2 regions of the Streptomyces sp. DT224 genome follow, and region 1 is predicted to be linked to the other one. Evidence: predicted binding sites of a transcription regulator. Region 1 holds the regulator's gene; the other holds the start of a gene.

What was found. The regulator HspR, encoded in region 1, represses chaperone genes until heat shock. The targets are predictions, from matches to a motif close to TTGAGNNNNNNNNNCTCAA.
Region 2: the regulator HspR is predicted to act here: its motif matches at 3,231-3,249, upstream of lon (endopeptidase La).

Annotation. Positions count from the first base shown of each region.
Region 1 is NZ_JBNCLI010000005.1:233,890-240,949, reverse strand. It holds gene ACLQ2N_RS14230 (sugar transferase) at 44-715, opposite strand; gene dnaK (molecular chaperone DnaK) at 965-2,824, shown strand; gene grpE (nucleotide exchange factor GrpE) at 2,821-3,474, shown strand; gene dnaJ (molecular chaperone DnaJ) at 3,607-4,785, shown strand; gene ACLQ2N_RS14210 (heat shock protein transcriptional repressor HspR) at 4,787-5,233, shown strand; gene ACLQ2N_RS14205 (LuxR C-terminal-related transcriptional regulator) at 5,264-6,271, opposite strand; gene ACLQ2N_RS14200 (LuxR C-terminal-related transcriptional regulator) at 6,268-7,060, opposite strand, start outside.
Region 2 is NZ_JBNCLI010000001.1:260,725-267,784, forward strand. It holds gene ACLQ2N_RS01200 (hypothetical protein) at 1-214, opposite strand, end outside; gene ACLQ2N_RS01205 (ATP-binding cassette domain-containing protein) at 211-996, opposite strand; gene ACLQ2N_RS01210 (hypothetical protein) at 1,007-2,026, opposite strand; gene ACLQ2N_RS01215 (RNA polymerase sigma factor) at 2,023-2,625, opposite strand; gene ACLQ2N_RS01220 (DUF4259 domain-containing protein) at 2,690-3,091, opposite strand; gene lon (endopeptidase La) at 3,272-5,686, shown strand; gene ACLQ2N_RS01230 (polysaccharide deacetylase family protein) at 5,749-6,429, opposite strand; gene ACLQ2N_RS01235 (lysozyme) at 6,660-7,060, opposite strand, start outside.

The sequences.
Region 1 (7,060 bases):
CTACTAAGCAGTAACTTAATCAGTCTGAGCCGACACTACCCACTTATTCCGCCGTCCTGTAGCCGGGCAGGCGGTGATCTGTGTCGCTCAGGCGTGCCTTGCCGGGCCACGGAAGGGTGTGGACGGCCTCGCGCAGGGGTACGCGTACGGCCTCGGCGAGGACCGCGAGGTCCAGCCGCAGCCCTTGGTGCTCGGCGTAGTGCTGGTCCAGGAGGTCCGCCTCGTTCCACGGCATCCCCGAGCGGTGCCGCACCTGGGCCAGGCCGGTCAGCCCGGGCTTCAGTTCCTGGCGCCAGCGTCGGCCGCCCCCGGTGCCGTTCCGTACGTCGCCCGGGGCGAGCGGCGCCGGGCCGACGAGGGAGAGCTCGCCGCGCACCACGTGGTGCAGGCGCGAGACCACGTCCAGCTTCAGCCGCCGGGTGTCCAGGGAGCGCAGGACGAAGGGTCTGCCGTGCAGGCCGGCGCGCGGGGAGCGCCTCGTCACGCGGCGGCCGCGCACGGCCAGCATCAGGGCGGCGGCCCCCAGTAAAGGGGAGGCGAGGAGCAGCAGGGCCGAACCGAGGGCCAGATCGAGGGTGCGCTTGGCGGTCGGGCGGGGGAGAGGAGCGGGCAGCAGGGCGCGCAGGGAGGCCCGCGCGGCTGCCGGACGGGAGGCCCGGGGCGGGCGCCAGGGGCGCGGCCGGGGTCCTCTTCCCCACTGTTTCTGCGTACGCATCGTTCGCACCTGCCTGAAATCGGCGAATCGAATGCCGCATTTGTGCTGCTCGCGGCATTTTGTGACAGAACGATCCCACGCGGCCATGATGGGGGAGGGCTGTGCGGCGCGTGAGGCGCCAGGTGTCGCCGATGGCGCGGGGCGGGTGCACGTAAGTTGAGTCGTGGAGACTCAGGTCTATTGACTCGGTCGGCGGAGTCGTGCATCCTTGAGTCAGATCCACTCAAGTAGTCAGTTGGAGGAATCGAAATGGCACGTGCGGTCGGCATCGACCTGGGCACGACTAACTCCGTCGTCAGCGTTCTCGAAGGCGGCGAGCCCACCGTCATCACCAACGCAGAGGGCGCCAGGACCACGCCGTCCGTCGTCGCCTTCGCGAAGAACGGCGAGGTGCTGGTCGGCGAGGTCGCCAAGCGCCAGGCAGTGACCAACGTCGACAGGACCATCCGCTCCGTCAAGCGCCACATGGGCACTGACTGGAAGGTCGACCTGGACGGCAAGAGCTTCAACCCGCAGCAGATGAGCGCCTTCATCCTGCAGAAGCTCAAGCGTGACGCCGAGTCGTACCTGGGCGAGAAGGTCACCGACGCGGTGATCACCGTCCCGGCGTACTTCAACGACTCCGAGCGCCAGGCGACGAAGGAGGCCGGCGAGATCGCGGGCCTGAACGTCCTGCGCATCGTCAACGAGCCGACCGCCGCCGCGCTGGCGTACGGGCTCGACAAGGACGACCAGACGATCCTCGTGTTCGACCTCGGTGGCGGCACCTTCGACGTGTCCCTCCTGGAGATCGGCGACGGCGTCGTCGAGGTGAAGGCCACCAACGGTGACAACCAGCTCGGTGGTGACGACTGGGACCAGCGCGTCGTCGACTACCTGGTGAAGCAGTTCGCCAACGGCCACGGCGTGGACCTGTCCAAGGACAAGATGGCTCTCCAGCGTCTCCGCGAGGCCGCGGAGAAGGCGAAGATCGAGCTGTCCTCCTCGACGGAGACCACGATCAACCTGCCGTACATCACGGCCTCGGCCGAGGGCCCGCTGCACCTGGACGAGAAGCTCACGCGCTCGCAGTTCCAGCAGCTCACCGCGGACCTCCTGGACCGCTGCAAGACCCCGTTCCACAACGTCATCAAGGACGCGGGCATCCAGCTCTCCGAGATCGACCACGTCGTTCTCGTCGGTGGCTCGACCCGTATGCCGGCCGTCACCGAGCTCGTCAAGGAGCTGACCGGTGGCCAGGAGGCCAACAAGAGCGTGAACCCGGACGAGGTCGTCGCCATCGGCGCCTCGCTCCAGGCCGGTGTCCTCAAGGGCGAGGTCAAGGACGTCCTGCTCCTCGACGTCACCCCGCTGTCCCTCGGTATCGAGACCAAGGGCGGCATCATGACCAAGCTCATCGAGCGCAACACCACGATCCCGACCAAGCGGTCCGAGATCTTCACGACGGCCGAGGACAACCAGCCGTCCGTGCAGATCCAGGTCTACCAGGGCGAGCGCGAGATCGCGGCGTACAACAAGAAGCTCGGGATGTTCGAGCTGACCGGTCTGCCGCCGGCCCCGCGCGGGGTCCCGCAGATCGAGGTCTCCTTCGACATCGACGCCAACGGCATCATGCACGTGACGGCCAAGGACCTCGGCACCGGCAAGGAGCAGAAGATGACCGTCACCGGCGGCTCCTCGCTGCCGAAGGACGAGGTCAACCGGATGCGTGAGGAGGCCGAGAAGTACGCGGAGGAGGACCACGCCCGCCGCGAGGCCGCCGAGTCGCGCAACCAGGGCGAGCAGCTCGTCTACCAGACGGAGAAGTTCCTCAAGGACAACGAGGACAAGGTCCCGGCCGACGTGAAGACGGAGGTGGAGACCGCGGTCGCCGAGCTGAAGGAGAAGCTCAAGGGCGAGGACTCCGCCGAGATCCGCACGGCCACCGAGAAGGTCGCCGCCGTCTCCCAGAAGCTGGGCCAGGCGATGTACGCCAACGCGCAGGCCGAGGGCGGCCCGCAGGGCGACGCGCAGCCGGGCGCCGGGCAGGCCCAGGGCGACGCCCAGGACGACGTCGTGGACGCCGAGATCGTGGACGACGAGAAGGACTCCAAGGGCGGTGCGGCGTGACCGAGGAGACTCCGGGCTTCGAGGAGGAGCCCGACGTCCCCTCCGGCGCCACCTCTGACGACGCCGAGCCGAAGGCCGCCGCCCCCTCCGAGGAGGAGGCGGCGGCGGCCCCGGCCGGGGACGCGAACGAGACCACGGCCCTGACCGCGCAGCTGGACCAGGCACGCAGCGCGCTCAACGAGCGCACCGGCGACCTCCAGCGGCTGCAGGCCGAATACCAGAACTACCGCCGCCGCGTGGAGCGGGACCGGGTCACGGTCAAGGAGATCGCCGTCGCGAACCTCCTGTCCGAGCTGCTGCCCGTCCTCGACGACGTCGGCCGGGCCCGGGAGCACGGCGAGCTCGTGGGCGGGTTCAAGTCGGTGGCCGAATCGCTGGAGACGGTCGTCGCGAAGCTGGGCCTGCAGCAGTTCGGCAAGGAGGGCGAGCCCTTCGACCCGACGGTCCACGAGGCCCTGATGCACAGCTACGCGCCGGACGTCGAGGAGACGACCTGCGTGGCGATCCTGCAGCCCGGCTACCGGATCGGCGAGCGCACCATTCGCCCCGCGCGGGTCGCGGTCGCCGAACCCCAGCCGGGGGCGGCTCCCGCCGCCGCGAAGGAAGAGAAGGCAGACGACGAGGAGAGCGGTGGCGGCGAGGAGGTCTGACATTCCGTCCGATCACCTGGCAGCACACCGCCCGGCCACCCGGGCCTCCCGTCCGGTCGGTACCAGGGCCTGCGGGCCCGGCACCGCCCGGACGGGAGGCTCCCGGCCGGTCGTCCGGAAGGAGGGACGTCGATGAGTACGAAGGACTTCGTCGAGAAGGACTACTACAAGGTTCTCGGCGTCCCCAAGGACGCCACCGACGCCGAGATCAAGAAGGCGTACCGGAAGCTCGCCCGCGAGTTCCACCCGGACGCCAACAAGGGCGACGACAAGGCGGAGGAGCGCTTCAAGGAGATCTCCGAGGCGAATGACGTCCTCGGCGACGCCAAGAGGCGCAAGGAGTACGACGAGGCGCGCGCCCTCTTCGGCAACGGCGGCTTCCGCGCCGGCCCCGGCGGCGCCCAGGGCAACTTCAACTTCGACCTGGGGGACCTCTTCGGAGGCGCCCCGGGCGGGGGCCAGGGCGGCTTCGGCGGTGGTGGCGGCCTCGGCGACGTGTTCGGCGGCCTCTTCAACCGCGGCGGCGGCGCCGGTACGCGGGTGCAGCCGCGGCGCGGCCAGGACATCGAGTCCGAGGTGACGCTGAGCTTCACCGAGGCGGTCGACGGGGCCACGGTCCCGCTCCGGATGTCCAGCCAGGCCCCCTGCAAGGCGTGCTCCGGCACCGGCGACAAGAACGGCACGCCCAGGGTGTGCCCGACCTGTGTCGGCACCGGTCAGGTCTCGCGCGGCAGCGGCGGCGGCTTCTCGCTCACCGACCCGTGCGTGGACTGCAAGGGCCGCGGCCTCATCGCCCAGGACCCCTGCGAGGTCTGCAAGGGCAGCGGCCGGGCCCGCTCCTCGAACACCATGCAGGTGCGCATCCCGGCGGGCGTCTCGGACGGGCAGCGCATCCGGCTGCGCGGCAAGGGCGCCCCGGGCGAGCGCGGCGGACCGGCCGGCGACCTGTACGTCGTGGTCCACGTCGACGCCCACCCGGTCTTCGGCCGCAAGGGCGACAACCTCACCGTCACGGTGCCCGTCACCTTCACGGAGGCGGCGCTCGGCGGCGAGGTGAAGGTGCCGACGCTCGGCGGCCCGTCCGTGACCCTGAAGCTACCCGCCGGTACGCCGAATGGGCGTACGATGCGGGCCCGCGGCAAGGGCGCGGTCCGCAAGGACGGCACCCGGGGCGACCTCCTGGTCACCGTCGAGGTGTCCGTGCCCACCGACCTCGGTACCGAGGCCAGGGACGCGCTGGAGGCATACCGCAAGGCGACCGCGGGGCATGACCCGAGGGCGGAGCTGTTCCAGGCGGCGAAGGGAGCTTGAGGTGGACGGCCGACGGCGTAATCCTTACGAACTGACCGACGAGTCCCCGGTGTACGTGATCTCGATCGCGGCCCAGCTCTCGGGCCTGCATCCGCAGACACTGCGCCAGTACGACCGCCTCGGCCTGGTTTCCCCGGACCGTACGGCCGGACGCGGCCGGCGCTACTCGGCCCGCGACATCGAGCTGTTGCGTACGGTGCAGCAGCTGTCGCAGGACGAGGGCATCAACCTCGCCGGCATCAAGCGCATCATCGAGCTGGAGAACCAGGTCGCGGCGCTCCAGCAGCGCGTCGCCGAGCTCTCGGCGGCCGTGGACGGAGCCGCGGCGGCCATGCAGCAGCGCGAGGCCCAGGTCCACGCCTCGTACCGGCGCGACCTGGTCCCGTACCAGGACGTGCAGCAGACCAGCGCCCTGGTGGTCTGGCGCCCCAAGCGCCCGAAGGACTGAGCGCTGCTCACTGTTCGCCTGTGCGGCCCGTCACTCCGAGGTGGCGGGCCGCTTCGCTGTCCACGGCGGCGGTACGGGGCCTTCCACGATGCTCGACCGGACGAGCAGGGCGCCGAGGTGGGTGCGGGTGGTGGCGCCGAGGGTCTGCATGAGCTTGGCGATGTGTGCGCGGCAGGTGCGGACGCTGATGCCGAGTTTTTCGGCGGCGGCCTGGTCGGTGCAGCCGTCGGTGAGGAGGCGGGCGATGCTCTGCTGGACGGCGGTGACGGGGGCACCGGGGAGCGCGGTGGGGAGGGGGTCGCCGAAGGGCGTGGCTCCGGCCCAGAGGGTTTCGTAGATGGTGGCCAGGGAGCGCACGAGGGCGGGGTGGCGGATCTCCAGGGCGGCGCTGCCGTCGGGGTCGGCGGGGAGGTATGCGACGGTCCGGTCGAAGACGAGCATGCGGCCCACGCTCTGCTCCATGGTGCGGATCCGGAGACGGCCGGCCGGGATCTCCGCCAGGTACTCCTTGAGCCGGGGGCTGTAGCGCGCCGAGTGCTGGTAGAGATGTCGGAGCCGTCCGCCCGCCGCGAGGACGAACTCCGCGTTCATCCGGCCCTGGCGCATGTTGTGGACCAGGCGGTTGCCGCCGGGCTGGGCGGTGAGGACTTCGTCCCTGGCCGACCGCGAGGCGTCGCGGAGTGCCGCGTTGATCCGTTCGGGCCCCTCGATCACGGTGATCGACCGGCTCGGGTCCTCGTCGGCCCCCGTGAGCAGCGGCAGCAGGGACCGGGTCAGCTGGGTCGTCAGCCGGAGCCGTGCGTCGATCTCCCGGCTGAGAGGGCTGAGCAGTTGCCCCAGGACCGCGGACGGCGGCACGGGGCGCAGCCACGCCTCGTCCCGCGGGTCGGGGAGGAGCAGTCCGAGTGCGGTGAGGCAGGGCGCGGGCTCCGTGGCGCTGCGGGCGATGCGGCCGGCGGCGAGGGCGTCCCCGTAAAGGGCGAGGGCGGCTTCGCAGAGCTCCCGTTCGCTGTGGGGGTGCGTCGCCTGAACGGTCATTCCCCGGCGCCTTCCCCGGCGCCCCCTGCAACGCCTTCCACGACGCCGCAGTGGACGAGCAGGGCGCCGAGGTGGGTGCGGCTGGTGGCGTCGAGGGTGTGCATGAGCTTGGCGATGTGGGCGCGGCACGTGCGGACGCTGATGGCCAGCTTGCGGGCCACGACCTGGTCGGTGTTGCCCTCGACGAGGAGTCGGGCGATGCTCAGTTGGACGGCGGTGATCGGCATGTCGTGCGCGGGCGCCTGGAGGGGGGCCGTGAGCGGCTTGGCCTGGGCCCACAGCACCTCGTACACCTGGATCAGGTAGCGCACGAGGGCGGGGTGGCGGATCTCCAGGGCGATGTCGCGCCGGGGACTGGCCGGGATGAAGGCGACGGTGCGGTCGAAGACGAAGAGGCGCTCGACCGTCTGCTCGATGGTGCGTACCTGGATGAAGCCCGACGGTATGTCGTCCAGGTACGCCTTGATGGCCGGGCTGTACCGGGCGGGGTGCTGGTAGATGTGGCGCAGCGTCACTCCCCGGCCGGCCATGGACAGTGCCCGGTCCAGCGCCTTCTTGAGCTGGTCCACGGGGCGGTTGCCGCTGGGCTGCAGGGTCAGGACCTCCTCCCGTGCGCCGTCCGTGGCGTTCTGGATGGCCGCCTCGATCAGCGGGAGGCCCTCGAGGACGGTGATGGCGAGGTTGGGGTCGGTGCTGGCGACGGAGGCCAGGGGGGCCAGGGAGTCGGCCAGGGCGGCGGAGAGCCGTATGCGCTCGTGGATCTCCCGGGTGACGGGCTGGAGCAGATGG
Region 2 (7,060 bases), on a different contig from region 1:
GGCCGGCGAGCAGGGTGGCGCCGGAGTGCAGCAGGCTCTGGGTCTCGATCCAGTCGCCCTGCCAGTCGTCGGCCTTCGCGGCCATGGTCACGCCGAGCATGAGCGCCGTGGACAGCCCGGTCCACGGGCCGATCCCGCGCCGCGCCTCGGCCCGCAGCGGGGGGAGCGGCGGACCGGAGGCCTTCCGCCGAGCGGGGGCTTCGGTGAGGGTCATCGGGCGCCCGCCGTCGCCCGGTGGGAACGCAGGGCCGTGGTGTAGCCGCGCTCGACCGGGCTGCCGTGGAGCGCGTCCGGGTCGTCGCCGTCCTTGCCGAGGGCCGCCAGCTCGCGCGTCGTCCCCCGGTACGCGACGCGGCCCGCCTCGATCAGGGTGACGTCCTCGCAGGCCGCCACCACGTCCTCGACCAGGTGGGTGGAGAGGATGACCGTCGCGTGCTGTCCGAGGTCCCGCATGAGGGCGCGGAACTCGACGCGCTGTTCGGGGTCCAGCCCGGCGGTCGGTTCGTCCAGGAGCAGCAGCTCCGGTTCGTTGACGATCGCCTGGGCGATGCCGACGCGCCGGAGCATGCCGCCGGACAGCGTCTTCATCCGGGAGTCGATCCGGTCGGCCAGACCCACGCGTTCCACCGCCCGCTCCACGGCGGCGGCCACCCGGGCGCCGTCCATCTCCTTGAGCCACGCCACATAGGCGACGAACTCGCGGACGGAGAAGCCGGCGTAGTAGCCGAACTCCTGCGGCAGATAGCCCAGCCTGCGCCGGACCTCCGCCCGGGCGCGGTGGTCGGATGCCGACCCCACCTCGGCGCCCAGCAGCTCGATCCGCCCGGCGTCCGGCGCGGCGGCCGTGGACAGGACCCGGATCAGCGAGGTCTTGCCCGCCCCGTTGGGGCCCAGGAGCCCGTGCACACCGGGCCCGAAGGCGAGATCGACGGAGTCCAGGGCGGTCCTGCGGCGGTGCCGCACCGTCAGTCCCGACACCTTCACGGTGCTGTTCACGCGATCACGCTCATGAGGTCTCCAGGTGGTCGAAGGATCGGCGGCGCAGGACGAGCAGCGCCGCGCAGAGCACGGCCGCTCCCGCCCACGCGCCCTGAGCGGGGAGCCCCGCGAAGTAGCGGAGCGCCGTCGGCGTCCGGTCGAGGAGTGCCGACGGGGACGTGTCGAGCGCCGGTACGGTGACGGCGGCCGCCCAGCCCGTCGCGACGACGACGGCCGCGGTGCGGCAGCCGACGTACGAACCGAGCCCCAGGGCCGCGAGCGTCAGAGCGAGTCCGGGCAGCAACCAGGCCAGGGGGCCCGGCCCGCCGGCCGACGCGGGCAGCACCGCCCACGCCAGGGCGAGCGCCGGGACGGTCGCCCCGAGCACCGCGGCCGTCCTGGTCAGCAGCAGCCGCAGCCCGCCGCCGGGGGAGGTGGCGATGATCTCGTGCAGGGGGTCGGCGGAGCGCCCGTACGAGACCCCGACCCCGGCGAGCGGCAGCACCGGCGCGACGAGCAGCAGAAGCGCCCGGGCCGATGCGTCGAACCCGCCCCCGTACGCCAGGGCCACGGCCGCGCACACGACGAGCAGCAACGCCCCGGTCCACGGCCCCCGCAGCGCGGGCCCGGCGGCCCAGAGCACCCGGCCGACACGGTGGCCTCCGGGCAGGCGGCGCCCCGCATCGGACACGCGGCGCCATGCGGATCCGGCCGCCCGGGCCCGGCCGCGCCACCCCCCGGGCACGTCCACGCCGCCGGACCGGCGCCCCGCGCCACGTGCCTGCCGCCACCCGCCCGCCCCCGTCGCCGGAACCGCGCCCGCCCCTGCCGCCCGAACCGGCTCCGTCACGGTCTCGGCCAGGACCGCCGCCCGGACCGCGTCCAGCACCGCCGCTCCGGACGTCCGGTCGCGTACCGCCGTCGACACGCGTTGCGCGCAGCCGGTGCAGCACTCGACGTGTTTCTCCAGGGACCAGGAGTCCGTCTCCGGCGCCGTGCCCTCCGCGTACCGCAGGGCCAGATCGTCCGTCACGTGCCAGGTCGTCATGCCGTGCCTCCCAGGGGGCCGTGCTCCGCGACCAGCCGGTCGAGGGCGGCGCGCAGTTCGCGGCGGGCCCGCATGGCCCGGGTCTTGACCGTGCCCTCGGGTATGCCGAGCAGCCGGGCGGCCTCCCTGGTGGTGAGGCCGTCGACCACGGTCGCCCGGAGGACCTCCCGGAGTTCGGGGGAGATCCGGTCGAGCGCGGCGCCCACGTGCCCGTACTCCAGGCCGGCCAGGACGCGGTCCTCGGCGGACGGGGCGGGGGCGGTCCAGCGGGCGTCGCCCGCCTGTCCGGCCGCCGTCGCGCGTTCCGTCCGGGCCCGGGTCCGCTGGGCGTCGACCAGGCGGCGGGCGGCGATCACCCAGAGCCAGCCGCCCGCCGCCGCGCCCCGGTGCGCGGAGGCGGAGCGCCAGACCGTCACGAAGGTGTCCTGCACGACCTCCCGTACGGTCTCCGCGTCCGGGCACCGCCGGCTCAGCCGGGCGAGCAGCCAGCCGGCGTGCCGGTCGTAGAACGCTGCCAGGGCGGCCGTGTCCCCCTGGGCGACGGCACGCAGCAGCGCCTCGTCACTCCGGTCGTCCCCCGAGGGGCGCAAGTCGCTCACACCTCTATATCGCCGACCGGCCACCCCCCGGTTCACGCCCGGTGTGCGGAAACCGGCCGGCCGCTCAGGCCCGGGGCATAAGGACCCCGCGCAGCTGGTTGATGCCCGTGTGCCAGGGCCCGTCCTCCGCTTCCTCCCAGAGCTCCAGCGCCTCGGACGGTTCGGTCAGGACCCGGTCCAGGGCCCGGAGCGCGAGCTCGCGCAGGCCGGTCAGATCCGGAAGGGGCTCGTCCGGGCCGTAGGCGGAGTCGGCGCGGGCGCCCCCGGGACACTGCGCCGCGACCAGCGCGGCCGCCGCTATGGCCTCGTTCGCCACGTCCGAGTCCAGGTAGTCCGTAGTGCCCGCCGTCTCGGCCAGCGCGGCCCGGACCATGCCCTCGCGCGCCTCCGGCGCGGCGTCGTCCAGGCCGCCGCACCAGTCGGCGGCGGTGTCGTTGTCGAAGGGGCCCACGTCCCACGTACCCATGTGTCTCTCCCTGGCGAATCGATCTCCACACAGCGTGACAGGCGCCACTGACAACGAGCCCGGAGCACCCGTTCCGGTGTGCTGCGTCTGATCGCTCAGAGCGAACAGCGGTGGGGGAACAACCTGGGGCTCACAAGCATTGAGCCGGTATAGCTCAACTTGACTGCCGAAGGGGAGATCATGGCTACTGAGTCCAACGCCGTCACACCGCTCACCCTGCCCGTGCTGCCGCTCGACGACGAGGTCGTGCTGCCGGGAATGGTGGTGCCGCTGGACCTGTCGGACACCGAGGTGCGCGCCGCCGTGGAGGCCGCGCAGGCCGCCGCCCGGGAGGGCGGCGGCAAGCCCGAGGTGCTGCTGGTCCCGCGCATCGACGGGACGTACACCGGGATCGGTGTCCGCGGCACCGTCGAGCAGGTGGGGCGGCTCTCCGACGGCGACCCGGGCGCCCTCATCCGGGGCCGCGACCGGGTCCGCATCGGAGCGGGCACCAGCGGCCCCGGCGCCGCGCTCTGGGTGGAAGGGGTCCGGGCGGACGACTCCGTCCCCGACCCCCTGCCCGGGGCCGTCGCCGAGCTGGTCAAGGAGTACAAGGCGCTCGCCACCAGCTGGCTGAAGAAGCGCGGCGCCTGGCAGGTCGTGGACCGGGTCCAGCAGATCGAGGGCGTCTCCGCGCTCGCCGACAACTCGGGCTACTCGCCCTTCCTCACCACCGCCCAGAAGGTGCGCCTGCTGGAGACCACCGACCCGGTCGCCCGGCTGAAGCTCGCCATTCAGTGGCTGGGCGAACACCTCGCGGAGCAGGACGTCGCCGAGTCCATCGCCAAGGACGTCCAGGAGGGTGTCGACAAGCAGCAGCGCGAGTTCCTGCTGCGGCGCCAGCTCGACGCCGTGCGCAAGGAGCTCGCCGGGCTCAACGGGGACCCGGAGGACGAGTCCGACGACTACCGGGCCCGCGTCGAGGCCGCCGATCTGCCCGAGCACGTCCGCGAGGCCGCGCTCAAGGAGGTCGACAAGCTGGAGCGCGCCTCCGACCAGAGCCCCGAGGGCTCCTGGATCAGGACCTGGCTCGACACCGTCCTCGAACTGCCCTGGACCGAGCGCACCGAGGACGCGTACGACATCAAGGGTGCCCAGGAGATCCTGGACGCCGAGCACGCCGGCCTCCAGGACGTGAAGGAGCGCATCACCGAGTACCTCGCGGTGCGCAAGCGGCGGGCCGACCGCGGGCTCGGCGTCGTCGGCGGGCGGCGCGGCGGCGCGGTGCTGGCCCTCGTCGGGCCGCCCGGCGTCGGCAAGACCTCGCTCGGGGAGTCCGTGGCGCACGCCATGGGCCGCGAGTTCGTCCGCGTCGCGCTCGGCGGTGTCCGGGACGAGGCGGAGATCCGGGGCCACCGGCGTACGTACGTCGGGGCGCTGCCCGGGCGCATCGTGCGCGCCATCAAGGAGGCGGGCTCCATGAACCCGGTCGTCCTCCTGGACGAGATCGACAAGGTGGGCTCGGACTTCCGGGGCGACCCGGCCGCCGCCCTCCTCGAAGTGCTCGACCCCGCGCAGAACCACACCTTCCGCGACCACTACCTGGAGGTCGAGCTCGACCTCAGCGACGTCGTCTTCCTGGCCACCGCCAACGTCCTGGAGGCCATCCCGGAGGCGCTGCTCGACCGCATGGAGCTGGTCAGGCTCGACGGCTACACCGAGGACGAGAAGGTCGTCATCGCCCGCGACCACCTGCTCCCGCGCCAGCTGGAGCGGGCCGGCCTGGAGAAGGGCGAGGTCACGCTGGACGAACCGGCGCTGCGCAAGCTGGCCGGCGAGTACACCCGCGAGGCCGGCGTGCGGAACCTGGAGCGCGCCGTCGCCCGGCTGCTGCGCAAGGTCGCGGCCCAGAGCGAACTGGGCGACCGCGAGCTGCCGTTCACGGTGGGCGCGGACGACCTGCGCGGTCTCATCGGCCGCCCGCACCACGTGCCCGAGTCCGCCCAGGACCCGGCCGAGCGCCGTACGTCGGTGCCGGGCGTGGCCACCGGGCTCGCGGTGACCGGGGCGGGCGGGGACGTCCTCTTCGTGGAGGCGTCGCTCGCCGACCCGGAGACCGGGGCGTCCGGGCTGACCCTCACCGGTCAGCTGGGCGACGTCATGAAGGAGTCCGCGCAGATCGCGCTGAGTTTCCTCCGGTCGCGCGGCGCGGAGCTCGAACTGCCGGTCGCGGACCTCAAGGACCGGGGCGTGCACATCCACTTCCCGGCGGGCGCGGTCCCCAAGGACGGCCCGAGCGCCGGCATCACGATGACGACCGCGCTGGCCTCGCTGCTCTCCGGCCGGCTGGTCCGCACGGATGTGGCGATGACCGGTGAGGTCTCGCTGACCGGGCGGGTGCTGCCGATCGGCGGCCTGAAGCAGAAGCTCCTGGCCGCGCACCGGGCGGGCATCACCACCGTGGTGATCCCCAAGCGGAACGAGGCGGACCTGGACGACGTCCCGGCCGAGGTCCTGGAGACGCTGGACGTCCACCCGGTCACCGACGTCCGCCAGGTCCTGGAGATCGCCCTCGCCCCGGCCACGGCGGAGCACCGGATCCCGGCCGCGGCGTAGACGCCGCGGACACGGCGGCCCGCCTTCCCCTCGCGGGGGAGGCGGGCCGTTGCCGTACGCGCCTACGGGCGGTAGATCGTGCCCGGCACCGGCTTGGCCGGGGCCATCAGCTGGGGGACCGTCACGAAGGTGTAGCCCCGCTTCTTCAGGGTGTCGATGATCCCGGGCACGGCGGGCACGGTGCCCTTGTAGATGTCGTGCAGCAGGATGATGCCGTCCTTGCTCGCCTGGTCGACTATCCGCTTCCGGATCAGCGCGGAGTCGGTCGTGGAGTAGTCCTTGGCGGTGGCGCTCCACAGGATCTGGGAGAGGCCGAGGTCCTTGCAGATGCCGGAGATCGTGTCGTCGGTGCGGCCCTGCGGCGGGCGCATCAGCCGGGGCTTCCTGCCGGTGATGTCCGCGATCGCGTTCTGCGTCTTCTCCAGCTCGGCGCGTATCTCGGCCGGCTTCCGGTCGGTCAGGATCTTGTGCGACCAGGTGTGGTTGGCGATCTCGTGGCCCTCGGCCGCGAGGCGCCGCACGGTGTCCGGGTGCTTCTTGACGTGGTTCTTGCCGAGCAGGAAGAAGGTCGCGTGGACCTTCTTCTCCTTGAGGATGTCCAGCAGGCGGGGCGTGTCCTCGGCCGGGCCCGCGTCGAAGGTCAGGGCGATGCACTTGGCCTTGCGGCAGTCGACCGGGCCCATCGGCGCCTTGGCGTCAGCGGCGGCGTCGTCGCGGGCCGAGCCCGGCGCGGTGGTCTCCATCGTGCAGCCGCTCAGCGTGAGCGCTGTCACAAGAGCGACGGCCAACCCCGAGCCGATCGACTTCCTCTTACTGGGCACGGCGTGCCACTCCCTCTGGTGAACGAACGCACTGGTGTGCGACCTGGAGCGGCGACTATACCTGTGGCGTATACACCGGGTTCATAGTGGGGTGGCCCGGACGCGAAGAAGCCCGGCGACGGGGTACGTCACCGGGCTCCGCCGGACAGGCCCTAGCCGTTCGCGAGCGCCTGTACGCGATCGAGGGCGCCGTTGAAGTGGTTGTGGTCGCCCACCGTCGGGCCGGAGGACGTGTACTGCCAGATCGTGTAGAAGCCCCAGCCGGCCGGAAGCGTGCCGACCGTGGTGTTGTACCGGGCCACCCACAGAGGGTTGGTCGTCCCGAAGCTCGCGTTGTTGCCCGTGCAGGACTGCCACCAGCTGGTCGCGGTGTAGATCACCGCGTCGCGCCCGGTGCGCGCCTTGTAGGTGTTCACGAAGTCGCGGATCCACGAGACCATCTGGGACGCGGTCTTGCCGTAGCACTGCGCGCCGTACGGGTTCCACTCGATGTCGAGCACGCCCGGCAGGGTCTTGCCGTCCCTGGACCAGCCGCCCCCGTGGTCCACGAAGT